4 regions of the Bradyrhizobium sp. sBnM-33 genome follow, and region 1 is predicted to be linked to each of the others. Evidence: predicted binding sites of a transcription regulator. Region 1 holds the regulator's gene; each other region holds the start of a gene.
What was found. The regulator LexA, encoded in region 1, represses DNA repair genes until DNA is damaged. The targets are predictions, from matches to a motif close to TGTTCNNNNTGTGTTCNG.

Region 1 (8,027 bases):
CGGGACCTTGTTGGGCGGCAGCGGATCCGGCCAACAATGCGATCACGGCGACAGCGCCCAGAATTCTGCCAACAACTTGCATGCGACTACTCCCTGAAATTGGCCCCAAGCCTTAGCACAGCCCGCGTACGGGCTTAAGCGCCGGATTGGACTGCGACGCAAATCCCCGTGGCCGTTGCCGAGGCCGGTCCAGTTTTGTAAACGACTGCCATGAATTCGCCGCCAGCGCCCCATTCCGTCGACGCCTTGCTGTTCGATCTCGGCCGCGTCGTGCTCGACATCAGTTTTGATCAGGTAATGACCTGCTGGGCTGGGCATGCTGGTTGCGCGCCTGCCGATCTCGCCGGACGCTTTGTCGTCGACGATAGTTTCAAGCACCACGAGACCGGCCGGATCGACGATGCGGCGTTCTTTGCGAGCCTGCGCCGGTCGCTCGGCATCGGCATCACCGACGCGCAGTTCCTGGAAGGCTGGAACGCGATCTTCACCGGCGAGATGCCCGGAATTGCACAGCTTCTGGCGGGTGCTGCAAAGCGCCTGCCGCTCTATGCTTTTTCCAACACCAATCCGGCCCATGTCACGCATTTTTCGCAGGCCTATGCGGAGGTCCTCAGCCATTTCCGCGAGATATTTTTGTCCTCCAGCATCGGTCTGCGCAAACCCGACGCCGAAGCCTATGATCATGTGATAAAAGCGATCGGCGTGCCGGCGTCGCGGATCCTGTTCTTCGACGATTCAGCCGCCAATATCGAAGGTGCGCGGGCGCGCGGCCTTTCTGCCATCCACGTGACATCGACGGATGACGTGGCAAGGGCACTGACCGCACTTGGAATTTAAGCACTTGGAATTTAAGCACTTGGAATTTAAGCACTTGGAATTTAGATGATTACCCCGTCATTGCGAGCGAAGCGAAGCAATCCATGGCCAGGAAGGAAGTGTGGATTGCTTCGTCCCGCTGCTCCTCGCAATGACGTCGAAGCAGGAGTGCCAGCGTGGCCTTGATGCCGGTTGCCGATGCGCTTGCCGCGATCCTTGCCGGCGCAGCGCCGCTACCCGAAGAAATGGTGGCGCTCGACGAAGCGTATCGCCGCATTCTCGCACGCGACGTCGCCGCGCGGCGGACGCAGCCGCCGCAGGCGATGTCGGCGATGGACGGCTATGCGGTGCGCGCGGCCGACGCCGCCGATGTCGGCGCACGGCTGAAGGTGATCGGCGAGGTCGCCGCCGGCCGCCCGTTCGAGCGGAAGGTAGGCCCGGGCGAAGCGGTGCGGATCTTTACCGGCGGCGTGATCCCCGATGGCGCAGACGCCGTCGTCATCCAGGAAGACGCTGCCATCGAGGGCGATCATATCACCATCACGGAAGCTGCCGTTCCGGGGCGGCATATCCGCCCCGCGGGCGTTGATTTCCGCGAAGGCGACGTCCTCCTCAAACGCGGGCGCCGCCTCACCGACCGCGATCTCTCGCTCGCCGCCGGCATGAACTACCCGGAGCTTGCGGTGCACCGCCGCCCGAAAGTGGCGATGCTGGCGACCGGCGACGAACTGGTGATGCCAGGCGCAACCCCCAGCCCCGGCCAGATCGTCTATTCCAACGGCTACGGCTTGCGGGCGCTGGCGCGAGCCGAGGGCGCAGAAATCATCGACCTCGGGATCGCCGCCGACACCGTCGCCGCCACCACGGAAGGCATCCGCCGTGCCCGCAACGCCGACGCGGACGTCCTGATCACCGTGGGCGGCGCCTCGGTCGGCGACCACGACCTCGTCAAGCGGTCGCTGGAGGCCGAGGGCGTCGCCATGGCGTTCTGGCGGATTGCGATGCGGCCAGGCAAGCCGATGATGCACGGCAGGTTGGGCGCGATGCGGGTGATCGGCCTGCCCGGCAACCCCGTCTCCTCCTATGTCTGCGGCTTCCTGTTTCTGGTGCCGCTGATTCGCGCCTTATCAGGCCGCGACCACGTCCATCATCCGCGCGAAAACGCCCTGCTCGGCTGCGATCTCGCCGCCAACGACCAGCGCGAAGACTATCTTCGCGCTCGCCTCGAAGCGCGCGACGACGGCACGCTGGTCGCCGTGCCGGTGAACCATCAGGACTCGTCACTATCAGGGAATCTCGCTGCGGCACGGGCACTTGTGATACGTCCGCCGTTCGCGCCGGCTGCCGCAAAGGGATCGCGTTGCGAGTTGCTCCGGCTGCCGGAATGACGCCTGAACGGCGTTCCAACAGCACCTTGAACCGGAACCGCAATGCGTTCACCTGAAATTAAATGGTTGCGGAACACATATCGAACATATAGTGTCCGTTCATGATTTGTTTCGACTGCTAGTGTCTTTGGTTGAGAGTTTGGGGACTCCACGATCTGGGCGCTAAAGATTCGGAACGAGACGACGCCAACCGGGGGATTGCTCGCGATGCTTACGCGCAAACAGTATGAACTTCTGCGTTTCATCAATGAACGGCTGAAAGAGGCCGGCGTGCCGCCCTCGTTCGACGAGATGAAGGACGCGCTCGATCTGCGCTCGAAATCCGGAATCCACCGCCTCATCACGGCGTTGGAGGAGCGCGGCTTCATCCGCCGCCTGCCCAACCGCGCCCGCGCCATCGAAGTCATCAAGCTGCCCGAGCTCGCAGCCGCCGCCAACGGCCGCCGCGGCTTCACGCCGAGCGTCATCGAGGGCACGCTCGGCAAGCGCACGGTGAGCGCGCCGGCCGCCGAGGACGACGGCAATCGCCCGGTCGCCGTGCCTGTCATGGGCCGGATCGCCGCCGGTACGCCGATCGAGGCGCTACAGACCCGCAGCCACACCATCAGTGTGCCGCCGGACATGCTCGGCTCCGGCGAGCATTACGCGCTCGAAGTGCGCGGCGATTCCATGGTGGATGCCGGTATCCTCGACGGCGACATGGCGTTGATCCAGCGCAACGAGACCGCCGACACCGGTGATATCGTGGTGGCGTTGATCGACGAGGAAGAGGCCACTCTGAAGCGCTTCCGCCGCCGCGGCGCCTCGATTGCGCTCGAGCCGGCAAACGCCGCCTATGAAGTCCGCATCCTGCCGCCGAACCGGGTCCGGATTCAGGGCAAGCTGATCGGGCTGTACCGCAAATACTGACCCGTTATGCGCTCCGGCGCCGTGACGAAAGCCAGCCCCGGCCCTCGGCCGGGGTTTTTTGTTGCGCATGTGGAACTAAGGCACGTTAGCGCGTTTGTGAATGTGGCGCAGTGCGCCAGTCGCAGAATTGCCCAGAAAGAAGAAAAGGCTCTGCGCCATGTCCACTCTGATAGAGGCCTGTGCCTCCTTCTAGACACGGGTCAGCTATCTCAAACGAGGGAGCCATCCGATGTGTGACTATAGCCTGCATGCTGTGGCTACGCGGCCTGCCCAGGTCGGCGAGACGCTGATCACCACGACATTCCGCGGTACATCGACCCGCGGCTTTGCGTCGGAACGCGAGCCTGCAGTGGCGGTCTGCATGCTTCCCGGCACCGAACTGGCGTTCGCTGAGGACGTCAAATACGATAACCGGTGGATCTGGACTCGAACCACCGACTGGCGGGTCGGCAAGTTCAATCAAATCGACCCCCATATATCCGACCGTCATCATGACGCGATCGAATTCCCCGATGGAAGCCATGTGCTGGTGACGCAGCTTTGCGAAGGCCAGCGTGCGACCGTGCTGCAATTGCCGGTGGTCCAGACCGGTGGCGAGCGTGCGCCAAAGGTAACGGAAGCACCTCCGGCCGAATCGATCGTGACCGGATAAACGCCCACGCGCATACGATCCGCCGGTCCAGGCCGGCGGATCGTGGTGGTACATTTTTCAGAACTCGGCACCGCAGGGGGCAGTCGGTGGTCAACAAGGTTACGTGGCAAAAAGCCGGGCGCGTCACCGAGCCTGGGCGGTACATGTTCAGGTACGGCTGGCTCACCATCACGGCGGAAGATCTCGCAATCTGGCAGCAATTCCCCGACGCATCGTTCACGCTGGTCGCTCTGCCGTCGGCGCCTGATGCCCCGGAGGAATTCCACCTCGGTGCATTCGAAATACCAGCCAAACCCACGGTCGACGAGCACTGACGCTCGTCTACTCCTCCGCCTGAAGATCTGCCTCGGCCGGCGTGGCATCGACCGCGCGGGGCGGCACAATGCGCGGCGCAAGAACGGTGGTGTCGACGACCTCGCTCTCGTCCGCTATGGCCGGCGACCACGGGCGGTCTACGCCCCTCGGCTTGACCGCGTCGACGACAAATCCCTCCCTGCTGCGCCGCAACGCCATCGCGCCCTGCCGCCGCAGCCGTTCAGCATCGATAACGGAAGCGCCGCAGGCTGCGGGCGCCTGCCGCAGCGTCACGATCAGCGCCGCGCGCTCGCAATCGTCCGCCAGCGCCTCGGGCCTGAAGGCCTGCGCGATCAGGCCGCCACCAGCGGATTGCACCACGCAGCCAAAATCGTCGCATGAAACGCCCGATGTGAGCGACGCGTCAGCCGCCGTCCGCGCGTCCGCATCCGCCGCCAGCCACTCCTTCAGCAGGAAGGCATCCCGGGACCCTTTGACCGCGTGCATCAGGTGCAACCGGCCATCCTGGCCGCGCACCCCGACATTGCGCCCGTCGGCGGAAATCAGGATGTCCGGCTGCGGCGCCCGCGCCGCCCACAATGCCGCTGCCAGCACCAGCGCCGCACCCGACCAGCGCAGCGGAGTGCGCAACAGGCCGAGCAGGATGATGCCGAGGCTTGCCGTAATCAGCGGGCCGATGCCGAAGGCCGGCACCCGGCCGACCGCACCGGGTAATGCCGCGACCCATTGCGTGACCACGATCATCCAGTCGATGCCGACGCCCATGACCGCCCAGAACGGGCGATCGAAGCCGAACGGCATCGCAACGAGGCCGAACAGGCCCGCCGGCATTACCAGTGCTGACACCACCGGCATCGCCGCGAGGTTGGCCAGCACGCCGTAAGGCGTGACCCGGTGAAAGTGAAAGGCCGCGTAAGGCGTGGTCGCAAGCCCCGCTATCAGTGAGGCCAGCAGCAGCATGGTGACTTCGCGGCCGCCCCACAGCGCCACGCGCGCGGTTGCGGTATGATCCGCTGTCGCGAACAGGCGCGGCATGCCGATCTGCACCAGCGCCACCAGCCCGAGCGTCGCCGCAAACGACATCTGAAAACTCGGATGCACCAGCGCTTCCGGCGCGACCGTGAGCACGATCAGAGCGGCGACCGCGAGCGTGCGAAACGTAATCGCGCGGCGATCGACCATGACGGCGATCAGCACCACGGCCGTCATGAAGAACGATCTTTGCGTCGCGACCTCGGCGCCGGACAGCAGCAAATAAAACGCGGCGGCAACGAGGCTGCTGCCGCCGACCACTTCTTGATCGCGTAGCCGACGGTGAGCACGGGAAACAGCGCCAATAGTGCCCGGACCGCGAAAAACACGACACCGGCGACGACGGCCATGTGATAGCCGGAGATCGACAGCACATGGCCGAGACCGGAGATGAACATCGCGTCGTTCACCGGCGGCGAAATCGCATCGCGCCGCCCGGTCAACAGAGCGGTCGCAATCGCGCGCTTGTCGCCCTCCAGCGTGGTCCTGATCCGCGCATCGATCGTATCGCGCAGGCCTTGCATGAATGCCGAATAGCGCAGGCGGAGCCCGCCGCCCGTGGCGGGCGGCGCGGCGATTTTGACCGCGCCCATCACGAAGCCGGAGGCGCCGATGCCGGCGAAAAACATGTCGCGGCTGAAATCGTAGCTGCCCGGCCGCACCGGCGAAAGCGGCGGCAACAGCCGCGCCTTCAGCTCGACGAAGCTCCCAACCGGCGGCGCCGTGCCCTTCTTTACCGAGAGCCGTACGCGCTCCAGCTTCGTCGTTCCGCGCGCGCTTTCCATGGTGACGACGCGAAGGACAAAACGGTCGGTGCGCTCGCGAATGTCGCGCGTCTCGACAAAACCCGTCAGCGACACCGAAAACATCGGCCGCGCCAGCACGCCATGCGCGATGCGCGCGGTCTTCCAGGTCGCGACCGCAAAGCCCGCGGCGACCGCCGCGATCATTACCGCGGCGGGAAAGAATTTCTGTCGCCGCAACAGAACCGCCACCGCGCACAGCGCGATCGCCACAGTGGCAGCCACCGACAGCACCGGCTCATGATCGGCGGCGAAGTAGAGGGCAATGCCGGTGCCGAATGCGACGGGTACCCACGGCAGCAAGCGGCCGGCACCAGCTTCCGCGCGCGCCCATGTCCGCAAGGTCTCGATCAGTGGCGGCCAGAAAGCCGGGCGCGACGGCGCAAGGCCGCCGATCGGCGCCGCAGCGCGCGGCGGCCAGGTGCCGGCATAGCCCCGTTTTCGGCCCGACGTGTCGCCCTGCTCCGCCACCGAGCCTACACCTTACGATCTCGTGGAGACCGCAAGACTACCGGACGCTGTATTGCGGCCGCTAGCGGAACGGAAGCAGAAACCTGAGGAAATGCACACCGGCCGGCGTTACAGTCGAACGCTATTGGATTGAACCGAAATCAGGACAAAGAAACGACATGAAGCTTGCGGCCAGCCTTTTATTTGCGGTGATCTTGATCACCTCTCACGCCAATGCCGCAACTCCAGAACAATGCCGCTTCATCGAGGCGAGAGCCGAACGCGAAGCATGCTACCAGCGGCAGGAAACCGCGCGGGCCGCTCGACAAAAGGCCCAGGAAGCCCGACAGGCTACGCAGCAAAGGCCCTATGAGCCGATGGCGCCGGAAGATGCCCAACTCGCAAAGTCCCTGCGGAGCATTTGCCGGGGCTGCTAGGCGGCGGCGCCGGCCCACTACTGCTCAATCAACAGCGTTTTCGGCGACACATGATGGCTGACAATCTTCCAGTCGCCATCTTCGCGAATGATCAGGCCTGGCGCTGTCGCTGATCGGCGCATAGCCACCCGCCGTCGCGGCGGCCTGCGCTGTGTTGCCGCTGCTCTTCCCAGAGCCCCATCCAAACCCGGCAGCCCACCGCCCGGAAAGCACTCTTGCAAGTGCGCCGCAGCAGGATGCACACTGTGCGCAAGATCAGGTGTCAACGTCTACGGCTCTCAGTTCGACTGGAATTCACGGTTGCGCTCGGAACGAGAGGAGCATGACGCCATGCGAGAAATCGAAATCCACGACTATGCGCGGCAGTTGCTGGAAGCACACGGTGCCAAGGCTATTGCGGAAGCCGCCCAGAACGCCATCGAACTCGAGGCCAAAGGCGAGGTCGAACTGGCCAGAACCTGGCGACATATCGAAGACGCGATGAAGCTCATGCGCGGGCCCCACCAAAGCTGAGGCTGCCGGCGCGGCAACGCAGAACCAGGACCCATTGCAGGCCGCTTCGCCGCGGCTGAATGGCGTCACGACCTCCAAGATGCGGCTCTCCATAACAGGAGTGAAGCCATGTTTCCGAAGTGTGCGACAGCCGAAGATACCGTGAAGGCGATCAAGGACGAGAAGGTGCAGATGATCGATCTGCGCTTCACCGACTTGCCTGGGGTATGGCAGCATTTTTCCATCCCGCCCGGTGCGGCGAGTGTCGATGCTCTCAGCGAAGGTATTGGATTCGACGGCTCATCCATCCGCGGCTTCCAGGAAATCCAGGAAAGCGACATGCTCGTCGTGCCGGACCCGACCACGGCCTTCCTCGACCCGTATTCCCCTTCATCGACCCTGGTCCTGATCTGCAACATCAAGGACCCCGTGACCGGTCAACCCTATAGCCGTGACGCCCGTTACATCGCCCAGAAGGCCGAAACCAACCTGAGGGGCACCGGCCACGCCGATACGAGTTACTTCGGCCCGGAGGCGGAGTTCTTCGTGTTCGACGACGTGCGCTACGGACAAGGGATCAACTACGCCTTCCACGAAATCGATTCTAGCGAGGGCAGTTGGAATACTGGCAAGGAGGAAGAGCCGAATCTGGCCCACAAGCCACGCCCGAAGGAGGGATATTTTCCCGTTCCCCCGACCGACAGCATGCAGGCTCTCCGCACCGAAATGGTGC
Region 2 (8,027 bases), 2.3 Mb from region 1:
GGGCCCGAAGAGAAGCGATTTGGCACGTACCGTGTAATCCCTCCGGTTCGTCTAGCACGCGCAACGGTACCTGCAGTAAGTTGCATTGCCGCGCCTGTGGACCATTAGTCCGAAGCGAAGATTTGGGCGATGGTTCAATCAAAGGAAAGCTAGTAGAAGCCAGGTACGGAACACGCCGAGCTGCTCCTTGCGTTTTACGCCTTGATGGGTTTTAAGCCCGGTGACTTCATGACCATAGGCATGAACGAGAAGCGAGCTGCGTGGCTTTGTGCGCTTTAGATAGAGTGACGCACTCCGCGTAGCTCATGCGCTTTAAATTGTTCTGAGCCGCCGCAAAGGAATCCATCATGGCCAAGATGACCAAGAACCAGTTGATTGATGCAATTGCAGACGGAACACAGGTTTCCAAGGGAGACGTAAAGGCCGTCATCGAGCAGATGGCGACTGTGGGCTATAAGGAGCTGAATGAATCTGGCGAGTTCATCATTCCCGGTTTCGTCAAAATGTCGGTCGTGAACAAGCCTGCTACTGAAGCCCGCAGCGGTGTAAATCCTTTTACGAAAGAGCCTATGGAGTTCGCGGCCAAGCCAGCCAGCAAGTCGGTCAAGGCGTCACCCCTGAAGGTTGCTAAAGACGCTGTTTGAGGCGGGCGGGTTGGTTGAGGCGTGTTCGTTCGTCTGAACTGTGGGTAATTCCATAACACCCTAGACAGACACCTCCACCCGCACACTATGCGCCCCGAGACGGATTCTCTGGAGGGCCTAGGGGAACTGTCTCGCAAAGGCCATGCGGTGTAATGCCCGCGTGGCCTTTTGTTTTTTGTTTATTTGCGATTGTCTGACCGTAAAAATACGGAATATGTTCGTTCTCCGTGAACAGATTGTGATTTCAGGCCGCCGTCGTCGGAGCGGCTAGGCTACGAGATTGTTGCTATCCACCGGGGGCCGGTCTGCATCCCCCCGTGAAGATTTTTCGGGCAGCCGGCATATGCCTTGTCGAGGTCGGCGATGACGATCTTTTGCATCACGCCGGCGACGGTGGAACAGGTATCCTTCCCGCAGGCGGAGATCGTCGGCGAGGTCGGCGCGAGCCTCGCTTGCCTGGCCGATCGCCTCGAAGGCAAGCTCCCCGATGGTCAGGCATTGCTGGGTTTGCGGGAAAGGATCCTTGCCCGCCTCGCCGAGCGGTCGACGGAGGATCGGTTTCGGCTGACGCCGCAGCGCATCGTGCACGACGTCCGCCAGGTCATCCCGCCGGACGGCATCGTTGCTCCCGCTGTAGTCCACGGGCACCACGATGATCCCGCTTGGTGACGTCATGCGTGCGGCAAGTGTCGGCCAGGTGATTCAATCCCGGCATCCGGGCTACAAGCCCGGCGAGCCTTCGGAAACGCTGCGTCAGGCAGCCCGCGAACCTGGTGGCGGCGACGTAGCCGTGAATGGAAACCGGCGCGCAGCTCGGGCCGCGGCGTGGACTTTGGCAAAGCGCATAAATCCGCTTGCCAATGCTCGCTTAGCCGCCAAACCTCACTTCCTTTCTTTGGAGGCTGATGGAAGTTGAACTCCCCGGAGGCGACGAAGATGAGTACAACTGAATCGCAGAATGCTGCCAGGCATCTGAAGTCTTGGGCTCCGACCTTGTTCGTCGCCGTTCTTCTGTTCGGTTTTGCGTTCATCGCACTGGAAGTGACCGAAGGAGAGCCTATCGCGTTCGACCGTTGGTTGATGGTCGCCTTCCGCCATGCGTCCGACTTGTCGCGGCCAATCGGGCCGCCATGGTTGCTTGACGTTGTACGAGACATCACCGCACTGGGCAGTACCGCGGTACTTGCACTGCTGGTCATGGTTGTGACCACGTTCCTTTTTGCCATAGGCAAGCGCCACGCCGGTTTGTTCGTCCTGACGACGGTCCTGAGTGGCGCCATTCTCAATACTCTTCTCAAGCTTGCCTTTGCGCGAGCGCGCCCCGATCTCGTCGCTCAACTCACTCAGGTCTCTACGCTGAGCTTTCCGAGCGGGCACGCAGCGATTTCGGCTGTCTGCTATCTGACGCTCGGCTTGATGCTTGCTCAAACGCAAGCTTCCCGCTCTGTTCGCATCCATCTTATAATGACCGCCGCGATCCTTACCCTGCTGGTCGGAGTCAGCCGCATATATCTCGGAGTTCATTATCCGAGCGATGTGTTGGCGGGCTGGTGCTTCGGCACTTCGTGGGCGCTAATTTGCCAGATGCTCATGTCGTATTTTCAGCGCACCGGAATGATCGAGCAGCCGAGCGACTAGTCAGCGTTGCGCCGCTCAGGCGGCAACTTTGCTCGCCTGCACCGACGAAGTGATCGATGACGTCGGACTTCCGCCGCACAAAGCGGTGATTCCTTGGATACCGCGACGGGATATTTGATACTGCGTTTTGTTTTCGGTAACGAACTTGCTTGTGAGCTAGAGCTGCTGCCCATCGCGCAAGGTATGCAGAGTTATCTCCGGCGGGCAGTTTAAGCGGACCGGCAGATCGAAGTGCGCTTCATCCCAGACGGCAAGGACGGCACGCGGTCCTGGGCGAAAGTCTGGCGCAGACGCCCCTAGTCTGCGAATAACAACGCGGATCGCTCGAAAGTTCGTACATCTGCAGTAGCTGCCCCGTTTTTTGTCTCTCTGGCCCGAGACCGCCAGAGGCGGCTGTCTTGCCGATCGATCGTTTTAAGCTGCCCTGGAAGGGCTGTTTTCATTTGGAAACGGCAGCCAAGCTATTGAAGTTGCTGGAGCGTCTTTCGGCCATTTTTTCCAAATGTGCCTTGAAATCGTTGAATAATCAAGCTGATTTGGATTCCGCCATTCGGAGGTTCGATCCCTCCCGCCCCAGCCAGGGCTCAAAGCGCCAGTCCGGCACAGCCGCGGCGTCCTCTCGCGTCGGATACGCGGCAACTCGCCGGCAACCCGATGCGCACAAGCAGATTGCGGCGGACTCTGTTGACGACGTCGCGCGGGAGCACGACATATTCTGTGCCGTCGATCCAGGTCACTGCTCAGGAGCAAGATATGAACGCGCCGCCAAAAATCGATCCCGTTACCGCGCGCTCTGACGGGGACATCTTGCATTGGCTGACAAACGAAACGCGCGATGAGCGCTTCATTGACAACATTTTCGCTGAGCTGTGTATCCGGCTTCAGCGAGCAGGCATTCCCGTCAAGCGGGCGTCGCTTCATATCCTGATCCACCATCCGCAATGGCTTGGCGCCCGGATCATGTGGGCCGACGGGATGCGCGAGGCGGAGATTGCCAGGGTCGACTACGATGTCAGGGAGCGATCCGAATACATCGATAGTCCTGCCAACGAAATCCATGACGGTGCCACCGAGGTGCGCGAGAATCTCGAACGGGAGGCGTCACTGGGCCGCAAGCACGCCGTCTTTGACGAGCTGCGGGCGAAAGGCCTGACCGACTATGTGGCGTGGCCGCTGTACCATACGCTCGGCAAGCGGCATATCGTGACCTTTGCAACCGACCGGCCAGGAGGTTTCGACGAGGCGCATATCGGCAGCCTGTTAAAGCTGTTGCCGGTTCTGGCGCTGGTCAGCGAAATTCGTGTCAAGAACCGGCTGGCGCGAACGCTGCTCGAAACTTACGTCGGGTCGCATGCCAGCGAGCTCATTCTAGCCGGCGCCACCAGGCGCGGCAGCGGGACGACGGTACGCGCCGCCATCATGATCTGCGATCTGCGTGATTTCACCAGGATCTCCGACAACTGGCCGCGCGATGACGTCATTGATCTTCTGAACGGCTATTTCGATGCAATGTCGGAGCCGATTGCGCGACATGGTGGGGAAATACTGAAATTCATCGGCGACGGTCTGCTTGCCATTTTTCCGCTCAGCCAGCCGTCGGCCTGCGCAAATCTGCTGCATGCGGTGGCTGAAGCCCGTCAGGCTATGCTTGCCCTCAATGAGAAAAACAGCCAAACCGGTCGTGCGCCGCTGAATTACGGCATCGGCGTCCACGTCGGAGACGTCATGTACGGCAATATCGGGTCGCGCAGTCGGCTCGATTTCACGGTCATCGGTCCTGCGGTCAATATGGCTTCGCGTCTCGAAGCCCTCACCAAGCAATTGGGGAGAACGGTGCTGCTGTCCCGCGCGTTCGCCGACTTCGTCAAAAGCGATTTCGATCTCGAACGCGTCGGCGAATATCCGGTCCGCGGCTTCAACGACCCAATCGAGCTGTTTACGTATCATGGCTGAACGACGATCAATCGCGAGGTGCCGGGCCGCGCCTAAGGGGCGCGAACTCGTCAAACGGCGCTATCAGCTAGTCTCCGCAACAACGCTCAGACACTGACGTGACAGGTGGAGCCACGGCTTTCTGTCAGGACTGGTGTCGCGATTCTTCACCGATCGCTTGACACTCCTCCTATTTGTTCTCATTATGTTCTTCTCGTCGAGAACCTCTTCGTAACGTCATGGGCGAACGGTCGGGATGGCAACGACAGCCACCATCCTCCATGCGGACCTGGATGCTTTCTATGCCTCGGTAGAGCAGCTCCTTGACCCTTCGTTGCGCGGCAAACCCGTCGCCGTAGGTGGTGGAGTTGTGCTTGCCGCTTCTTACGAAGCCAAGGCCTTCGGGGTCCGCGGCGGCATGCCGGGACGGCAAGCGCGCGAACTCTGTCCGCAACTCACTTTTGTCAGCGGTCATTTCAGCGAATACCAACGGCTAGGTGACGCCGCCATCAAGGTGATTGGGGATTTCACGCCCCTCGTCGAGCGGATTTCCATCGACGAGGCCTTTGCCGACGTTGCGGGCTGCACCCATCTCTTCGGTTCGCCCGCCGAAATTGCAAGGACGATCCGCCGACGCGTGCGGGCGGAGCTTGGCCTTCCGATCTCAGTCGGCGTAGCCCGCACCAAGCATCTGGCAAAAATTGCCTCGCAAGTGGCCAAGCCCGACGGGCTGGTGGTTGTCGATCCCGACACCGAGCTGCAATTCCTTCACCACCTGCCGGTCGAGCTGATGTGGGGAGTAGGCCCGGTCACGAAGGTGCGGCTGGCCGAGATCGGCGTGCTCACGATCGGGCAGCTGGCAAAGACGCCGGGATGGTCGCTTGAGCGGTTGCTCGGTCCCGCCGCAGGAGAGAAACTCGCAGCGCTGGCTTGGAATCTCGATCCGCGAGAAATCAAGTCGCACCGACGAGCTCGATCCGCGGGAGCCCAGTCGGCGATTGGCAGGAAGCCTGCCGAAGAGCGGGTTTTTCGGCCCACCTTGTTTCACCTTGCAGACCGGATTGGCACTCGGCTCCGCGCAAAGTCCAGGCCTGGCCGAACCGTGACGGTGCGCGTTCGCCTCGCCAATCTGAACTCAGCCACCCGCTCGGTGACGCTCGACGCGCCAATCTCAGCAACCGTAATCCTTGCCGAGCTTGCCGAGGAGCTGGTGCGCGCGGTCCTTGCAGATCATCCGGACGAGAAGACCATCTCGCTCCTGGCGATCTCGGTATCGCATCTCGAGGAGCACTGGGATCTGGAACTGGAGCTTCCGCTTGGACTTCAAGACGAATCCCGCCGCCCCGGCACCAAAACAGGCATGGCACGTTGGGCGGCCGACCGTGCCGTCGATCTGATTCGCGGTCGCTTCGGATGGGATGCTATTGGGTACGGTTCGGTAGTGCTCGGCATCTCTCGTTCCGTTCCCGACGCGTTTCGCGAACTTGCCCAAAAGGAGCTGTGATCGTTGCATCAGGTCTTCGGGACTGATCCTCCGTGTGTGGACTACTTCTTTATTTGGAAACGACTGCCAAGCTATTGAAAATGCCAGAGGCATTTTCTTACAGTTGCCCAAATGCGCCTTGAAACCGTTGAATAATCAAGCTGATTTTGATTCCGCCATTCGGACGTTCAATCCCGCCCGCCCCAGCCAGGCTTTCCGCCGAACTTGGCCTCTTCAACTATTCGGCACCGGAACAATGCACTGTTGGAAAAACGGTGCTATTCAGATGCTTCCCTTGCATCGTCGACGGAATGCATCACCATCCAGGCGCCCACGACCCCGTTCTTGTCGCGCTGTCAGTCCTGATCGCCGCACTTTCTTCCTACACGGCGCTGGATCTTGCGACGCGCATGCGGGCTGCTTCCGGCTCTGCCAGCCTGGGCTGGCTTGGGGCTGCGGCCGTCGCCATGGGTGGCGGCATCTGGTCCATGCATTTCGTCGCCATGCTGGCGTTCAGCCTGCCCAGCGTCGAAATTTCCTACGATCCGCTCCTGACGCTGCTCTCGCTCGCCCTTCCCATTTTGGTCGCTGCAGCCGCGTTCGTCGTCGTAAGTCAGCGGGCGAACGCGCTCGTTGTTTCCGGCATTGGAATGGGACTCGCGATCTCCGGCATGCACTACACCGGCATGAGCGCGATGCGGATGGCGGCTTCCATTCACTATGATCCCGTCTGGGTCGTGCTTTCCATCGCGATCGCGATCGGCGCGTCCATCATCGCGCTGTGGCTCGCCTTTCGCACGACGAGCGTGCTGGAGCGCATATCGGCCGGCGCCGTTATGGGCCTGGCGATCTCCGGGATGCATTACGCCGCCATGCAGGGCTCCTCCTTTGTTGCCACCGATGCCTTCCTTGGCCGCGCAGCCCATGGCGCCGTGGGGCAGGCGCCGCTCGCGTTCCTGGTCGCCGGCACCACGATCGTCGTCCTCGTCATCGGGCTCGCCGCGGCCGTGTACGACCGCGCCTCGGCAGAACGTGCCGATCGCGAAGCCGAGGCACTCAGGCGAAGCGAGGAGAAATTCCGCCTGCTGGTGGAGGGCGTAGCCGATCATGCCATCTTCATGCTCGACCCCGAAGGGCGGGTGGCGAACTGGAATCTCGGCGCTCGCCGGCTGATCGGCTATGGCGACGAGATCGTCGGGACGCATTACGCCATCCTCCACACCGAGGAGGACCGAGGCTCCGGGATTCCTGACGCCGTGCTTCTGGACGCAAAGCAGGAAGGCAAGTCGGCAACCGAAGGCTGGCGCGTTCGCAAGGACGGTAGCCGCTTCTGGGCCGAGGCGACGATACGCGCGGTGCGAAACGAGCGTGGCGAGGCCATTGGCTTCGCCAAGATCGTGCGGGACGTGACGGAACGCCGCCGGGCCCAGGAAGCGCTGGAGCGTACGCGCGATGCGCTCGTGATATCGCAGAAGATGGAGACTGTCGGACAGCTTACCGGCGGCGTCGCCCATGACTTCAACAACATACTCGCCGTGATCCTGGGCAGCCTCGAACTGGCGAAGAAGCGCCTCCAGCCGGAAGATCCCAGGATTCACCGGCTGCTCGATAATGCGATTCAGGGTGCGCTGCGCGGCGCCTCGCTGACCCAGCGCATGCTGGCGTTCGCGCGCAAGCAGGACCTCAAGCCCGTCGTCGTGGATGTCCCGGAGCTGGTGCGCGGAATGGCAGCTCTCCTGAAGTTTGATCCGGCCATCCGGGTCGAGACCCGTTTTCCGATCGAGCTTTCGAAGGTGAAGGTCGATGCCAACCAGCTCGAGCTCGCGATCCTCAACCTCGCTGTCAATGCGCGCGACGCGATCGCGGCAAGTGGCGGGGTCATCAGCATCGCCGCACGCGAAGAGCAGGCCATCGATGGCCTTACCGAGGGACGATACGTCGCGCTGTCGGTGAGCGACACCGGATGCGGCATGGACGAGGAGACGCTCAAGCATGCGCAGGAGCCGTTCTTTACGACCAAGGGCGTCGGCAAGGGAACCGGTCTCGGCCTCTCGATGGTGAAAGGGTTGGCCGAACAGTCCGGAGGCGTGCTGCGGCTGAAGAGCCGCATCGGCGAGGGGACCACGGCCGAGATCTGGCTGCCTGCCGCTCAGGACGAAAAGGTGGAGGAGCCCGATGCGGCAGAGCCGTCACGCTCCGCGCCCCGCAGCAGCCGACCTCTTTCGGTGCTGGTCGTCGACGATGACCTTCTCGTCCTCGACAGCATCGCTGCGATGCTCGATGATCTCGGCCACGCCGTGATCGAGGCGCGCTCCGGCGAGGAGGCCGTC
Region 3 (8,027 bases), 3.2 Mb from region 1:
CCGCGGGCCGAAGGCCGGCGTGCCAACGCTGAAAATCACGAGAATCCCGCCTGATCGACAGCGCAATCTGCCGTAATCGGGCGCGTGACCGAATAGATGGTCAGCATGCCACGATCGAGCATTGCCGTCAGCTCGTCCAGCGAGCAGCCGGCAAAGTCGGACGCGAAGAGATCAATTTTTTGTAGCAGCCGCGGAGATGCGCGTTGTGAGCCCCGTAAAGCGACAGTGCTCGCGCGAACCCGTCGATCGTGCACGGGTCGCACCTAGTGGTGGTGCGCTTGCGACGCCGCGCGTCGAATTCCCCAGAAGGTGAGGCGATCCAGCACCCTGCGCGATTCTTGCAGGGCTGGTCGCAGGGTGATTAATGAAAGGCATCTTGTCATGAACGAGCAATGGATGCAGCCGAATACCGCCTATGCGATCTGCGGCTTCTACGACATCCCAAGCCGTGGTCCATTGTTGTGGTGCGCTGGGGCAAGCGGGTGTTTGGCTATCTCAATAAATGCCCGCATAACCGGGTCAACCTGGACTGGGAACGTAACCAGTTCCTCGATCCCAAGGGCATCCGGCTGATGTGCAGTAAGCACGGCTCGACCTTCGAGCTCGGCACCGGCCGCTGCGTTGATGGCCCGTGCAAGGGCAGCGGGCTCACGCCGGTCGCGTTGACGGTGCTGGACGGCGACATCTGCGTCACCGGCGTGCGGCTTGTTGTAGGACGAGAACGGATCCCACCGGCGAGGGCTGGACCAGCGCTCAGACCGGCCGGTTCTCGTTGCGGTTTTTGACGGGCCCCATCCTCTTCAGCCCGTCTTCGTAGGAGATTTCGTCATAGGATGCATCGACATTCCTGGCCGCGTCGAGCAAGTAATCGAGCCTGCCGCCCGCATCGAGCTTCTTGAGGCCGTTCTTGTTGACCCCGACCAGGTCCATCATCTCCTTCCAGATGACAGTGGATTCATCGCACGGCAGCACGTGGAAGGTGATATCACCGAGTTTGGTTCGGTATTTCGCCAACAGGTCTATGTTGTTGCAAAACATGAAGTAGCTGCCACCAGGGCTTAGCGCGCCGTCAAGAACGTTTGCGATATCAGCAAGATAAGCGAAGCAGTGCAGATAGCCGGCCAGCACCGGAATGGTGCTTTCGCCTTCCTGCGCGACCATCAGCACCTGCTCGATCGAATAGTCGGGCGGCCGCTCCTCGTCCGCGACCTGGGTCTGGAATTTTAGTGCGATATCGCCGCGAAAGCCGAACCGGCCCGGCTTGGTGGTCCCGCCCTTGAATATGGCATTGAGCAGGCGCCCCTCCTTGTCCAGCCGGCCGAGCGCGGTGTTCTCGATTGCAGTCATGAAAATCGTCCTCGATCTAAGCTCATCACCGGACACCTCGGCCGGCGCAACATGTGCAATGCAAATTGTTTGCCGCCGCGACTGGAATGGTTCATCCGCGTAACACTTAAAGAAAACACGCAAGCGCGTCGCGATCCCTCGAAGAGCCTCGTCAGGAACCCGACACGGGTCGCAAAGCCACTCTGAGCGATTCGAAAAAGACGGGAACTATCAAGCGCGCGCTGGCATGCAGCTTGCGAATTCGCAAGCAACCGACTTATGCAAGGGAAGGGTGAGCCACAAGCAACCTGGATGCAGTCAAGACCGCGATCTCAACGTCGGCGCAGCCGGCGAGCGGGCAGTCATTGTTGCTTCGGCCTCGTCGTGGCGGTTCGCGTTCACGAACCGCCTCGCTGCTCATCAGTCATAGACGCGTCGTCGACACCCGGCGCATGCGGGAGTTGGCGCAGCCCTTGGCGGGTGATCTTCTTCCCTTCGCCTTCATTCAGACCCCGCAGCCATCGCTCCGGCCCCACCCAAGAGCTTCACGTTGAGGCGGCCGCCGGTGAACAGCATGTCGTCGAGCGCTTCCTCGATGTCAGCTGTGGTCACTGAGTTTCCGCCGTTACGAGCGATGCATGATTGCGCAATGCGCCGCATCAGCTCCTTAATGAAAGCGGCGCTGACGCCCTCAGTGCGGCGCACCGTCTCGGCTACGATCTCCGCCTCAAGCGGCAGGCCCATGCCGTAAAGCCGGATCAGCTTGTCGCGGCCGGTCGTATCAGGCAGCGGCATCTCGATCGCCTGGTCGATGCGGCCGGGACGACCGGCCAGGGCGCCCTCGAGTTGTTCGGGGCGGTTGGTGGTGAGCACGAAGAGGATGTCAGCGTCTTCCTTCAAGCCGTCCATTTCATTTAGGAGCTTGTTCAGCGCGGCCTCCTCACATGTTGTCAAGTCGTCGCGCTTGCTGGCGATCAGATCGACATCCTCGATCACCACCATGGTAGGCTGCAGCAGGCGCGCGAGCGCCATATAGGCGCTCAGCTCACCGACCTCTTCGGCGGTGATGATTAGCGTGGTGTGTCCCGGTAGGTTGGTGGCGAGATAGCGGATGGTGTGGGTCTTACCGGTGCCCGGCGGGCCATAGAGCAGGATGCCCTTGCGGGTCGACTGGCCGAATCGGCGGAGTGCGCCGCGCGTGGCGACAAAACTCAACACGTTGCGATCGAGCAATTTGATAGCCTGTTCCCGCAGGATCACCTCCTCGCGCCTCACTGGTGCCACTCGATGCACCGTGATGCCTCTTGAGCGGCCGCTGTAATCCGCACCTTTCTCAAATGAGAGGATCTTGCCGCGATAAGAACGTGCCGCGTGCACCGCCCGTTCCAGTTCGTCAAAGCTGCGCTGAACAAAGGCTTCGCCGCCAGACCCCGCAGGGGCAACGATTTCAATCCGGATCCTCGGCTCTTGCTTGAACTCGAACTCAGTAGAGAGCACGACGGCATAGAAAAATTCGCTCGCCCGGCAAAGCCACAGTCCATTGCACAGGCATTTGACCGGCGCCGTTTCGCCAGTATCAACGTGGTGATATTGCGGCGGCACCAGCGAAATCGCATTCCGTCCACGCTGTTTGATCCGAGCGAATGAAAGCGTCTCGTACCTATGTTGTTCATAGACGCCGAAGAAGCGGACCGGATCGGCGAATAGCTTATCGATCGCGACCTGAACATCGGCCTGCATGTGGCCCGGGAATCGCCGCACAGTAGTGGCGAGTTCGCTCGGCGGTATGTTGGTGAAGTGCCACTCAAGCGCTTCGAAGGCATATTCGAATTGCACGTCGGACAGGTCGGGGCCGTCCGGTTCGCCCGCGGCTTCGCCCGTGATCAGCAGGGGACATCCTTCAGCTCGGATACGCTCTTGCGCCGCCTCGAGGAGCGCCTTTGCGACTGAGGGAGGATAGCGTCCGCAGACGGCCTTGCCATGCTGCAAGACGAGTTCGGCGAGCGCAATGGCATCCCGCTCCTGTTTGTCGAATACCTCGCGCAGCAGGCGTACCACGAAACCGAGAGTCGTCTTGTCGTCATTGTGCAAAACAAGCTGAATGGGCGCACCGCCTGCGGAGATCTTGTCGACAAAGACCCCCGGTGCGTGTTCTAGTTGTTCGGTAGTGTTCGTCATGAAAGTGGTCTCCGATCTAAGCTCATCACCGGACACTTCGGCCGGCTTAGACACGCAATGCAAATTGCTTGCCGCCGCGTTCCTTACGCTTTATCGGCGGAATCCATAAAGAAGACACGCAAAGCCGCCGCAATCCCTCGAAGACCTTTGTCAGCAACCCTACACGCTCGCAAAGCCAACAGGCGCGATTTCGAAAAGGTGAGCAATGTCAAGCTCGGGCGCGCTGGCATGCGACTTGCCAATTCCCATGCAAACGACTCGGGAAAATAAAGGGTGCCATGATCAATCTGACGGATAGCGCAGTGAATGCGCTCAAGAGCGCGATCTCGGCTTCGGCGCAGCCGACGAGCGGCCTGCGCATCATGGTCGAGGCCGGTGGCTGCGACGGGTTCAAATACCGGATGAAGCCTGGCCGACGAGGCTCAGCCTGACGACACCGTGATCGAGCGCGACGGCGTCAAGGTGTTCGTCGACAATAAGAGCCATGAACACCTCGCCGGCACGACGATCGATTTCGTGGTGGCGCTGTAGGGCTCGGGCTTCACCTTCGACAACCCAAACGCCAAATCGAGCTGCTCTTGCGGCAAATCCTTCAGCTGATGACAAGAGAAATCGAACCATGCTGGTGGAACCAGAACAACTGAAGCAACCGCCGAGCATTGAGACCGGTCGGGAGCAACTCATTCGCGCCGTGATCGAGGAGATCCGGCCCAATCCGCAACGCTGCCTGGGTCCTTGCTGTCGGCGGCAGAAACCTGCCTGGATCGCTCCCGCCGGATGATCTTCGAAGTGAATTGGGCGAGGAGTTCGGTCGTGCTTTCCGTGCTGCTGACGGGCACCAATTCCAGTTTCCCAGACGAGTGGCGTGTCCATCAGCACTGGAACGAATCCTTACGGGATCCAAAAGGTCCATGCCCAAAACATAATCCCCAGCACAAGGCACAGGAGGCGCTCGCAGAGCATGCCAACTCAGGCGACCCTGGCGTCCAAGTCGTTGATCGCGGTCTGTATCCTTCCGCATCAAACGCGAATCCTGAGTCTCGCATACCCGATCCAAAATGCTCGGATTGATGGGCAAGCAAAAAGGACGCTTAACTGACAAGCGGCACAAGTCTAGGGAGGAAACGTCCAAGGAGGACAGCGACAGCCCGAGACGCCGCCGTGGTTGACTCGATACGTTTTGTGTTCGATGCCATTGGCGGAAAGCAAGGCGAGAGAACTATATTGCTACGGATCACCTCGATGGTATGGACATCTTCATTCGTGACGCCAGTCAATTTTCTCTTCCCGACTTTCTGAGCATCTTGATATCCCCGGCACACCATCTGAGGATGTCTGCGTCAACGCCTTCCGGTGGGTGCCCTCACACGAGAGTGAAACGGCGTACGCGCCACAGGCGTCTGGTATCAGGAAGATTGTCGGCTCCGAACCAAATGTCGACAATGCGACGCATGCAGATACTGCGTGCAGACTCAATCTTCTTTGTTGCGGCACGGCGCTTGCTTCTTTAGCATTGGCATCTCCGATGAGGCATGGACGGTGATGTCTAGTGGTTCATCATAGTGATTTTGACGTTTTGATACCGAGCCATTCGAGGATGGGCAAGTTTTCCGGTGGCAAGAGAATCTCGATGCTTCTGGGGACGCCGGGTTGACGTCGGATGAAGCCGTTCCGTTCGAGGGTGACGATCATCTGGTGGACAGTCGGCGGGCTGACGCGGAAATGGCGCTGGATGTCGGCTTCGGCGGGCGGCTGTCCGAACATGTACGAATAGGTATGGATGAAAGCGAGGTAGTGCCCCTGCTTTTCGGTGAAACGCGCGCCTGATTTTTGCCTCATCGTTGGATTGGCCCCGGCCTCCGCCAAGGAGGCAAAGCATGAATGTACGTTATCGGGTCGAATTGAGCCAAGCCGAGCGCGATGAACTGACGGCGATGCTCGGCAGCGGCAAGCACGCCGCCCGCAAGCTCAAGCGGGCGCAGATTTTGCTGGCGGCCGATCGGGGCCGCCGTGACGAGGAGATTGCCCGGACCGTGAGTGTCAGCCTCTCCACCGTCGGCCGGACCAAGCGCCGCTTCGTGGAAGGCAATCTGGAGCGGGCCTTGAGCGAGGAGCCGCGTCCGGGCGCGGAACGCAAGCTGACGGGCAAGGAAGAGGCCCTGCTGGTCGCGACCGCATGCGCCAAGCCGCCCGCCGGCCGCAAACGCTGGACGCTGACGCTGCTGGCCGACACGATGGTCAAGCTCACCGATCACGACAGCCTGTCGGGCGAGACCGTGCGTCGCCGGCTGGCCGAGAACGACCTCAAGCCATGGTGCAGGGACATGTGGTGCATTCCCCATGTCGACGGCGAATACGTCGCCCGCATGGAGGACGTGCTCGATCTCTATTCCGAGGCGCCGGATCCCGAGCGGCCGCTGGTCTGCTTCGACGAGACCCCCGTCCAGCTCATCAGCGAGGTGCGTCAGCCGATCCCGGCCAGGCCCGGACAGCGCGAGCGCTACGATTACGAGTACCGCCGCAACGGCACCGTCAATCTCTTCGTCACCTTCGATCCGCATCGCGGCTGGCGCAACGTCAAGATAACAGACCGCCGCGCCGCCGTGGACTACGCCCACTGCATGCGTGAACTCGTCGACGTCCATTATCCCGATGCCGCCTGTATCCGTGTCGTGCAGGACAATCTGTCGATCCACACCGCCGGCGCGCTGTATCAAGCATTTGCGCCCGCCGAGGCCCGTCGCATCCTGCGTCGCCTCGAATTCCACTACACCCCGAAGCACGCCAGTTGGCTCAATATGGTCGAGTGCGAGATCAGCGTGCTACAGCGCCAGTGTCTCGGCCGCCGCATCGACGATCCCAAACGGCTCCGAAAAGAGATCGCAGCATGGCAACGGCAGCGAAACAAAGCACGAGACCGCATCAAATGGATGTTCACAACCGACAAAGCCCGCGCCAAACTCGGCCGCGCATATCCAACCATCGCCAAAGAGTCAAAATTACTGTGATGAACCACTAGCACTATGCTCCTGGAGCTGCTTAAGGCTGGTGAAGGAAGCGCCGCTAAGCGACTGCCCCTGCAAGACCGAAAACCAAACCTCGACCTGATTGAGCCAGGATGCGCTTGTCGGCGTGAAATGAAATGTCACATTGGGGTGGGCCTTTAGCCAGTGCTCGTTCTTCTTGTGGGTGTTGAGGTTGTCGAGGATGACGTGAAGCTGGCGGTCCGGAAAAGCCGAGGTGACGCTGTCCATGAAGTCGAGGAACTCGACACGGCGCCGCCGTTTTGAATGCGTCGCGATGATCTTTCCGGTCGCAACCTCGAGCGCCGCAAACAGCGTTGTCGTGCCATGCCGCGTGTAGTCGTGGCTCTGACCGGTCAAGGCGCGACCATTGGGCAACTTCAGATAACCTTGCGCTCGCTCCAAAGCCTGGATTGAAGGCTTTTCGTCCACGCATAGCACGATAGCCTTCTCGGGCGGGGCGACGTAGAGGCCGACAACATCGGCGGCTTTGGCCGTGAAGTTCGGGTCGTTGCTCTCGCACCAGGACTTGCGAGCCACGAGGTCGATCTGGTGGTTGCGCAGGAACCGCCAGACATATTGGACGTCAACATCGCCCAGCGCCTCGGCCAGCAGCGGCCCGGTCCAGCGCGCAAACCCTTCCGGTGGCTGCTTGTCCAACAGCCGCAGAATCCGCTTGTCGGTGGCCTTCGTATAGATCGGCTGCTTGCCAGGCCGCGGCCTCTCCTGCAGCCCTGCAAGGCCAAGGTCGGCATAGCGATGCCGCCACAGGCTGACAATCCGAGGCTGGACCCCGACTTCCTTGGCTATCGACCGCGTGCTGCGCCCGGCCGCCGCCAACAAAACTATCCGCGCCCGCTTCAAATCGCGCTGCAATGTCGCCGGCGAACGACAACGCGCCTCCAGGACCTTGCGATCCTTCCTCGAAAGGTGAACTTCTCTTGCCTCGGGTATCATCCCGATCTTGAATCACGACTCACCCTCTAAGGAGGGTGGGTACTAGCTGCTCGTGATGGCAACGCCGAATGCACCCAGTGGGAGGAGCTGCTGCGCAAGCTGCGCTGCATATGTTCAGGCTCTCATGCTCGAGTTGGTACGCCGCTATGGCGACCCCTGGCAGTGGTTGCAAACACCTCTTCCGGTTGCACACGCTGCAACGCGCCCGCTCGATCAGGCAAGCCGATCGAATTGGGGTAGAGCTTCCATCGGTAAACCTTCGTATAGCAGGTCCCCTCTTTTCTATACCGATCGCCCACCTCCGTACAATTGAACATGTCATCGACCTCCGTCAGCTATCGGGAGCCGTAGAATGTAGATGGAAAATGCCTCCGCTATCGCCGAATGAATTGATTGCGCGATGCAAAGCTGGAGCAGCGAAGTGCCTTTCATAATAGGTGGCCGGCAGCTTATACCTATGTTCGGCAGCTCGGCCTATCTCTCCTGAGATGGTCAGCGCCTTGCTCACCTTGTTCAAGTATAACCGGCACATCATGAAACTTG
Region 4 (8,027 bases), 2.1 Mb from region 1:
CAGGTGGCGGGCAGGCGCCGACCTACCAGACCGATCGCAGGTCGGGTCCGGCCAAGACCGGCGCGCCGAAGGACGAAGTCGGCAGCATGATCGCCGGCATTCTCGGCGAGATCGACGACCGCTGGAGCGAGATCTTCCAGGCCAGCGGCCAGAATTATACCGGGCCGCGCATCGTGCTGTTTCGCAACGCCACCAATGGCGGCCGCTGCGGCATGGCGCAGTCGGCTATGGGACCATTCTACTGCCCGCCGGACAAACAGATCTTCCTCGACACCAGTTTCTTCCGCGAAGTCGAAACCCGTTTCCGCGGCTGTTCGGGCAGCGCCTGCAAATTCACGGCCGCCTACATCATCGCGCATGAGGCGGGACATCACATCCAGAACCTGCTCGGCATCCTGCCGCGCGTGCAGCGGCTGCAGCAGCAGGCCGGCAGTAAGGCGGAAGCCAATGCACTACAGGTGAAGGTCGAGCTGCAGGCGGATTGTCTTTCCGGCGTCTGGGTCAACCGGGAGGAGAAGAAGCGTCCAGGCTTCATCGAACCCGGCGATATCGACGCGGCGTTGAGGACGGCAACCGCGATCGGCGACGACACGCTACAGCGGCAGTCAACGGGCAGGGTGGTGCCCGACAGCTTCACCCACGGATCGGCTGCGCAGCGCAAGCAATGGTTCATGACCGGCTATCAGCAGGGCACGGTGCAGGCCTGCAACACGTTTGCGGCGGGGGCGTTGTGACCGGGTCGTGCCCCGGATGCTGCGCAGCATAAGCGCGTTCACGCGTCTTAGACGCGCTATGGTGATGCGCTGCTGATCCGGGGGCCATGTTGCGCGACGCTTCTTTGAGTATAGGTCCCGGCTCTGCGGAGCGCTGCACCGCGTCCGGGACACGAGGGATCCAGTGAAATGTCCTCCATCGACGAAACAAAACAATTCGTGCCGCTCAACATCGCCGTGCTGACGGTCTCGGACACCCGCTCGCTGGCCGACGACAAATCCGGCGCGACGCTGGCGGACCGGCTGACAGCGGCGGGCCATCATCTCGCCGCGCGCGAGATCATCGTCGACGACGTCGATGCGATCCGCATCATCATCAAGCGCTGGATCGCCGATCCCAATGTCGATGCGATTATCACCACTGGCGGCACCGGTTTCACCGGCCGTGACGTGACGCCGGAGGCGATCGAGCCGCTATTCGAGAAGCGGATGGATGGTTTTTCCATCGCCTTCCATATGCTGAGCCATGCCAAGATCGGCACCTCGACAGTGCAGAGCCGCGCCACTGCCGGCGTTGCGGGGGCGACCTTCATCTTCTGCCTGCCGGGATCGCCGGGCGCCTGCCGCGATGCATGGGACGGCATCCTCGCCGCCCAGCTCGATTACCGCACGCGCCCCTGCAATTTCGTCGAGATCATGCCGCGGCTGGATGAGCACCTGCGGCGGCCTAAAGCCAAAGGCGCCTCGGCGTAAAATGCACCCTCATTCCGGGGCGATGCGAAGCATCGAAACCCGGAATCTCGAGTACTCAGGTGCACAATTGCGCACCGTAGTTCGGCTCTTCGAGCCGCCCCGGGATGACGACCTTTGTTATAACTCCAATTCCCAGGTTTCGCCGACGAGATCGACGCCAAAGCTGTGGTGCGGCTCTTCCTTGACGCGACGGAAGCCTGCGGCCTGATAGATGCCGCGCGCGGCGACAAGGATGCTTTGGGTCCACAGCGTCATTTTCTTGTAGCCCTTCTCGCGGGCCGAGCGGACGCATTGCTCGACGAGTGCGCGGCCGACGCCGAGCCCGCGCGCTTTTTTCTCCACTAGCAACAGCCGCAGCTTTGCGACGTCATCACTGCCCTTCACCAGAAAGATCGAGCCGACCGGTTCGCCGCCTGTTTCCGCAATCCAGCAATGCTCGCGCGAAGCGTCATAGTTCTTGATGAACTGCGCGCAGATCTCGGCGACCAGTGCCTCGTAGCTGATGTCCCAGCCATACTCCTCGGCATAGGCCTTTGCCTGGCTCGAGATCACCCAGCCGATGTCGCCGGGCCGATGGCTGCGCAAGAGAAAAGCGGCTGGCTTCTCCGTGGGCCCTTCCAGTGCCCGCTCGATCGTCTTCATCGCCTGCACGACAGCGGCGCGCTGACCGTCTTCGAGCGAAGCGAGCAGGCTTCCGACCTCCTCACGCGAGCGGCGCTCGAGCTCGGCAGAGGCGGCGCGGCCTTTGGCGGTCAGCGAGAGTTCGTTGACGCGGCCGTCATTCTTTGACGGCTTTCGCGTCACGATCTGGCGGCGCTGCAGCGCCTGCAAGGTCCGGCTCAGGAAGCCGGGATCGAGGCCGAGGTCGCGGGTGAGGTCGGTGGCGGTGCAGGTCGGGCGATGCGCGATCTCGTAGATGATACGCGCTTCCTGCAGCGTGAAGGGGCTGTGCAAGAGCTTCGGCTCGATCAGGCCGAGCTTGCGGGTGTAGAAGCGGTTGAAGGCGCGAACCGCCTGGACCTGATCGCCGGATTGAGACATCGCACACCTCTATAATTGCCATAGTCAAATAATTATTTGACTATGGCAAGTATATTTTGTGCTGCGAAAGACGGTTGCGAGTGGGGTAAGGGGCCGTGACGGCGGGACATTCTTCTTGTGCCCCGACACAAGCCGCGCGCGTCGCGATCGATGCTACTTTGCATGGGGTTGTTTTCGCGATTTTGGCTGTGGGCGCTGCGATCTACCGCCGTACTGCCGAAGCTATGCGACGACGATAATCCGGCTGCGCAACTGGGTGCGCGCCGAGCGACCGAGTTGGCGCAGCAATCGCGTCTCTGAGCGGCGGGCATCCGGCCGGTAGCCGCCAAGCCGCTCATAATGATCGCGGGCGATCAGGAGCCCCTGTTCCGCCGATGGCCCGGCGATCATGCGGGCGACGAATTTGAAGCCGTCGCGCAGTCGCGTGTCAGCATAGGGCGAGCGGGCATAGCGAAACACTCCGGCGCGCGGCCGGCCGCTGCTCGATACGTTTTGGATGAACTGCGTGGTCTCGTCGATCCAGCCGCTGTCGAGCACCGCGCCGGCGTGCAGGAACATCAGCCATGGCGAGCGCGCCGCCCGCGCGCCGGCGGCCAATGCCGCGGCGCGTGTTCCCTCAAACCTGAGAAAGCGACAGCCGGCCACGTCGGCCACCCGTTCGATCACGCCGTTACCGGTTCCGTCTACCAACAGCACTTCGCGGATGACGCCGGCTGCGGCTCCCGGCACCAGCGCTGCCAGCGTGGCAACGGCGGGTTGTTCTATTCCCTCGGTCGGGATGATAACGCTCAACATGGATGAGACTTCGCTGGCTCAAACGGTGAAAAACGCCGCTTGTTACCACCTTGTCACATTCAAATCAGCCATCCTGCTGCAGTTTTTTGCGGCAAGCCCATCGCAGACGGCCCCTGCCAGCGTCCTCCCCGCTTTTCTGCGCGGCCTCAGCTTCAGACCACCCGAAGGTTGGCGTTGTCGATGCAACTGCTGGCGAAGCGCTGACGGCCCGGCGGCCCTCCTCGTAAGTGGCACAATTGCAGGCAAGTCCCTCGCTTTTGCCATAGGTGTTTGAGCGCAAACGGCCGCGCTGGCGCCGGCGCTGCCCGGCACGATGCCGGCCGCGACTAATGCGCCAGTTAGCGGCGCTGCAGGGGCGAAACGGCGCCTCCGCCCCGTGACTTTAGTTGGATAGCGGTTTTCGCCTTGAACGCGATGCTCCAGAACTCTGGCTCGCTCGAGGATTCTCGAGGCAGCTTCCCGTCATGCCGCTGACATGGGCGCGGCACTGTTGGAAATTCTGGAAATCGCAACGCAGCCCGTCATTCGTCCCATAAGTCCGGGAGCAAACTGGCCAATTGGCATCAGCATGGCTTGGCAGCGTGCCCGCGAAGGTGAATGATGCTGCAAGCGACATGGTCGCGGCAGCCAAAGTGAGCAGACGCATCTGCACCCTCCCTGGGTTTGTACTCTTCGAGTTACGAGGGCGGTCTGCTGCCGTTACCCCCGGCACACGCAAAAATGTACGTTCTTGATTTGTTCTCAATGTGTGCTATGTTCGCTTCATGAGCCGAGCATCCTCTCATGCCCTCAAGCACCCGCCGGTCACGGCGCCCTCCGAGCCGGCGGGTGCGACACCTTTTCCCGAGCTCGCGGTCGCCATCGAACGGCAGCGGCGACGCGGCCGCGGCGCGCAGTCCAACGACAGCGGCCGGTTCGAAGCCGAGGCGCGGGTCGCCTTTGACGATGGCTGGCAGAGTCTGGACGACCTGCCGCCGTTCAAGACCACGGTCTCGCTGGATACCTCGCGCAAGGTCATCACCCGCAACGACTCGCCCGACATCGGTTTCGATCGTTCGATCAATCCCTATCGCGGATGCGAGCATGGCTGCGTCTACTGCTTCGCGCGGCCGACCCACGCCTTCCTCGGCCTGTCGCCCGGACTCGATTTCGAATCCAAATTGCTCGCCAAGCCGGACGCGCCGGAACTGCTGGAGAAAGAACTGGCGGCGCCCGGTTATGAGCCGCGCATGATCGCGATCGGCACCAACACTGATCCCTATCAGCCGATCGAGCGCGAACACAAAATCATGCGCGGCATTCTCGAAGTGCTCGATCGAGCCGGTCATCCCGTCGGCATCGTGACCAAATCGGCGCTGGTGACACGCGACATCGATATTCTACAGCGAATGGCGAAGCGCAATTTGGCAAAGGTCGCGATTTCCGTGACCACGCTCGACCCTAAGCTCGCCCGCACGATGGAGCCGCGCGCCTCGACGCCGCCGAAGCGGCTGGAGGCGCTGCGGCAATTGTCGCAGGCCGGCATCCCCGCGACCGTGATGGTCGCACCCGTTATTCCAGCGTTGAACGATTCCGAGATCGAACGCATTCTCGATGCCGCGGCTCACGCCGGCGTCAAGGAAGCGAGTTACGTGCTGCTGCGGCTGCCGCTCGAAGTGCGCGACCTCTTTCGCGAGTGGCTGATGGCAAACTATCCCGACCGCTATCGTCACGTCTTCACCTTGATCCGCGACATGCGCGGCGGGCGCGACTACGACTCGCAATGGGGTACGCGGATGAAGGGTACCGGCCCGATGGCCTGGATGATCGGGCGGCGGTTCGAAATCGCCTGCGAGAAGCTCGGCCTCAACAAGCGGCGTTCGAAACTGACGACAAATCATTTCGTCAAGCCGAAGCGGAACGGACAGCAACTTAGTCTATTCTAGGTGGTTGTCATCATTGCGATCGAAGCGACACATCACTCCATCCTCCGCAGAGAGGCCTGGATTGCGTCATCGCTCTCGCAATGACGGACGGAGAATGCATGAGTACTGGTAAGCCAGTCCCCCGCTTCACGGTCATCACGCTTGGTGTTAGCGACATGCGCGCCAGCATCGCCTTTTATGATGCGCTCGGCTTTGCCCGAAAAATGCGCGCAACCGGCGAGGCGGTGGCATTCTTCGATACCGGCGGCACCGTGATCGCGCTCTACCCGTGGGACCAGCTCGCCCGCGACGCCACGCTGCCCGATCAGCCGCGGCCGAAAACCTTTCGCGGCACCACGCTCGCCTGGAATTGCAGCTCGGTCGAGGAGGTCGACACGGCACTCGATTTCGCAATCTCCTGCGGCGGGTCACTGTTGAAGCCCGCGCACAAGACCGACTACGGCGGCTACTGCGGCTATTTCGGCGATCCCGACAACCACATTTGGGAAGTCGTGGTCGCGCCCGGCATCGAGGTCGGCGAGGACCGGCGGGTGCATCTGCCGGATTAGGCACAAGTATAGGGTTGAATAACGGGAATTGTGCCGGGTTCCCGGTTGCGCGCCGCCGCGCGCTGGCGCACGAATCCCGGCCATGATTCGGGACAAATCCACCAAAAAACCCGACGGGAAATCGGACAAGAAAGCCGGCAAGGAACAGGCCGAGCTGCCGAAGGGCGTGATCGCAGTCGCCCCGCCGAGCTTTCGCCGCGAGCGGGCGCTGATCAAGCGCGGCGTCTGGCCTGTCGCCGGCTGCGACGAGGCCGGGCGCGGTCCGCTGGCAGGTCCGGTGGTAGCGGCCGCGGTCGTCCTCGATCCCAAGCGAATCCCCAAAGGCATCGACGATTCCAAGCGGCTGACGCCCGAACGCCGCGAGGAATTGTTCGAGGAGATCTGCGCGACCTCGTCGTTTGCGGTCGCCTTTGCCTCACCCGCGCGGATCGACCGCGACAATATCTTGCGCGCTTCGCTCTGGGCGCTGGCGCGTTCCGTGCACGCGCTGCCCGAAATGCCGAAGCACGTGTTCGTCGATGGCCGCGACAAGATCGATGCGCCCTGCGACTGCGAGGCGGTGATCGGCGGCGACGGCATTGTCATGTCGATCGCAGCCGCCTCGATCATCGCCAAAGTGACGCGCGACCGCTTGATGAGCGCCTTGGCGCTGGATTGCCCGGGCTACGGCTTCGAAAGCCACAAGGGCTACGCCGTGCCGGAACATCGCGAGGCGTTGGACCGGTTAGGCCCAAGCATCCACCATCGCCGCTTTTTCGCACCCGTCATTGCCGCGCGGTTGAAACATTATCCCGAGACGGTCGAAGAGACAGTCGAACCTGATCTCTTCAGCGTGGACGGGGAGGTCACTTCCGATATCTCCGCCACGATCTGACGCCGGTTGCCTCGGCGCCTCGTCCACTCTATCAAACGTCCCCCAGGACAGGGCTGCCCGGCCCGGCATTCGGACGTTTCATGCGCTTCACCTCGCTCGTTGTCGAACTGATCCGCGCCCGGCCGCGGCTGGTAGTCTGGCTCGTGGTGTTGGTCCAGGCCGCACTTTGGCTGATCCTGCCGATGCTGCTGTACCGCAGCCCGCCCGGCGACCTTGCGACCGTGCTGGCCTTTGGCCGGGAATACCAGGTCGGAACCTGGCTCGGTCCGCCGCTGGCGTTCTGGCTCGCCGACATCGCGTTTCGCGCAGCGGGCAACCATATGTTCGGCGTCTATCTGTTGGCGCAGATCTGCGCCGTCGTCACCTTCTGGAGTTACTATCAGCTGGCCCGCGCGATTGTCGGCGGGCAACAGGCGGTGCTCGCGGTCTTGCTGTCGATGACGGTGGTGGCCTTCAGCTCGCCCGGCGTCGAGTTCGGCCCGCTGGTGCTGGCGCGCCCGCTATGGGCGCTGCTTTTGCTGCATTCCTGGCAGTTGATCGGCCAGAACCGGCACAACGCCTGGTTCGCCTGGTCGATCGAAGCCGGGCTTTTGCTGCTGACGACGCCGGCCGCCCTCGGATTGCTGCTGCTGCTCGCCGGATTTGCCGTTGCCACCGCGCGGGGGCGGCGCGTGCTGATGTCGCTCGATCCGCTCTATGCGCTGCTCGTGATCGCCGTCCTGGTGTTACCCTATCTGATCTGGGTGCTTCGCGCCGACGCGCTCGCGATGCCGCCGTGGCCGGCGATTTCCGATCTCGGCGCGCGCGTCCTGCAGTGGGGCTGGCTGCTCGTTGGCCTCGTGCTCGCAATGTCCGCCATCGTGCTGCTGGCGATCCTCAACTCCGGCTGGTTCGCCCGCAATGCAGGGGAGGCGCCGATCATCTACCGGCCGCCGGTCGATCCGCTGGCGCGCCAGTTCGTCTATTTCTTTGCGCTTGCGCCGGCGCTGCTCGGAAGTTTGATCGCGGGCATCTTCAACCTCGATCATGTCGTCGGCGGGGCGGGCGTCGCCTTGCTGTTGTCGGGGCTTGCCGTAATCGTCGCGAGCGGCGATCTGATCCATCTGCGGCGCCAGCGGCTGTTGCGGACGGTATGGGCGGGCGCGGTTGCCGCGCCTGCCTTGGCGACGATTGCGGCGACGCTGTTTTTGCCGTGGACCGCGAACGAGGTGCCGACCTCGCTGCCGGCAACAGCCATTGCGCATTTCTTCGGCGACAGCTTTGAGCGCCGGACCAACCAGCGCCTGCGCGCCGTCGCCGGCGATCCGCAACTGGCGAGCTTGATCGCGATGAGCAGCGGGCGTCCGCATCTGTTGCTCGATTCCACGCCGGAGCGAAC

Region 2: a site for LexA is predicted at 4,410-4,427, ahead of dinB (DNA polymerase IV). Genes of this name have one in related genera too.
Region 3: a site for LexA is predicted at 3,602-3,619, ahead of RX328_RS09080 (ATP-dependent Clp protease adaptor ClpS). Genes of this name have one in related genera too.
Region 4: a site for LexA is predicted at 4,028-4,045, ahead of RX328_RS14405 (PA0069 family radical SAM protein). Genes of this name have one in related genera too.

Annotation. Positions count from the first base shown of each region.
Region 1 covers NZ_CP136624.1:5,192,590-5,200,616, reverse strand. The annotation lists gene RX328_RS24275 (hypothetical protein) at 1-82, opposite strand, end outside; gene RX328_RS24270 (HAD family hydrolase) at 211-837, shown strand; gene glp (gephyrin-like molybdotransferase Glp) at 993-2,204, shown strand; gene lexA (transcriptional repressor LexA) at 2,412-3,113, shown strand; gene RX328_RS24255 (hypothetical protein) at 3,343-3,765, shown strand; gene RX328_RS24250 (hypothetical protein) at 3,852-4,079, shown strand; partial or broken gene RX328_RS24245 (ComEC/Rec2 family competence protein) at 4,087-6,107, opposite strand; gene RX328_RS24240 (hypothetical protein) at 7,133-7,315, shown strand; gene glnA (type I glutamate--ammonia ligase) at 7,424-8,027, shown strand, end outside.
Region 2 covers NZ_CP136624.1:7,461,568-7,469,594, reverse strand. The annotation lists gene RX328_RS35005 (HU family DNA-binding protein) at 348-644, shown strand; partial or broken gene RX328_RS35000 (acetolactate synthase large subunit) at 1,026-1,271, shown strand; gene RX328_RS34995 (phosphatase PAP2 family protein) at 1,581-2,282, shown strand; gene RX328_RS34990 (hypothetical protein) at 2,681-3,079, shown strand; gene RX328_RS34985 (adenylate/guanylate cyclase domain-containing protein) at 3,036-4,235, shown strand; gene dinB (DNA polymerase IV) at 4,471-5,718, shown strand; gene RX328_RS34975 (MHYT domain-containing protein) at 6,009-8,027, shown strand, end outside.
Region 3 covers NZ_CP136624.1:1,959,650-1,967,676, forward strand. The annotation lists gene RX328_RS09070 (Rieske (2Fe-2S) protein) at 393-785, shown strand; gene RX328_RS09075 (hypothetical protein) at 754-1,347, opposite strand; gene RX328_RS09080 (ATP-dependent Clp protease adaptor ClpS) at 1,828-3,558, opposite strand; partial or broken gene RX328_RS09085 (HesB/IscA family protein) at 3,783-4,104, shown strand; gene RX328_RS09090 (LexA family protein) at 5,062-5,343, opposite strand; gene RX328_RS09095 (IS630 family transposase) at 5,382-6,512, shown strand; partial or broken gene RX328_RS09100 (IS630 family transposase) at 6,528-7,484, opposite strand.
Region 4 covers NZ_CP136624.1:3,113,366-3,121,392, forward strand. The annotation lists gene RX328_RS14385 (neutral zinc metallopeptidase) at 1-734, shown strand, start outside; gene moaB (molybdenum cofactor biosynthesis protein B) at 903-1,466, shown strand; gene RX328_RS14395 (helix-turn-helix domain-containing GNAT family N-acetyltransferase) at 1,584-2,507, opposite strand; gene RX328_RS14400 (glycosyl transferase) at 2,730-3,302, opposite strand; gene RX328_RS43590 (DUF3551 domain-containing protein) at 3,685-3,948, opposite strand; gene RX328_RS14405 (PA0069 family radical SAM protein) at 4,067-5,227, shown strand; gene RX328_RS14410 (VOC family protein) at 5,326-5,775, shown strand; gene RX328_RS14415 (ribonuclease HII) at 5,858-6,649, shown strand; gene RX328_RS14420 (glycosyltransferase family 39 protein) at 6,730-8,027, shown strand, end outside.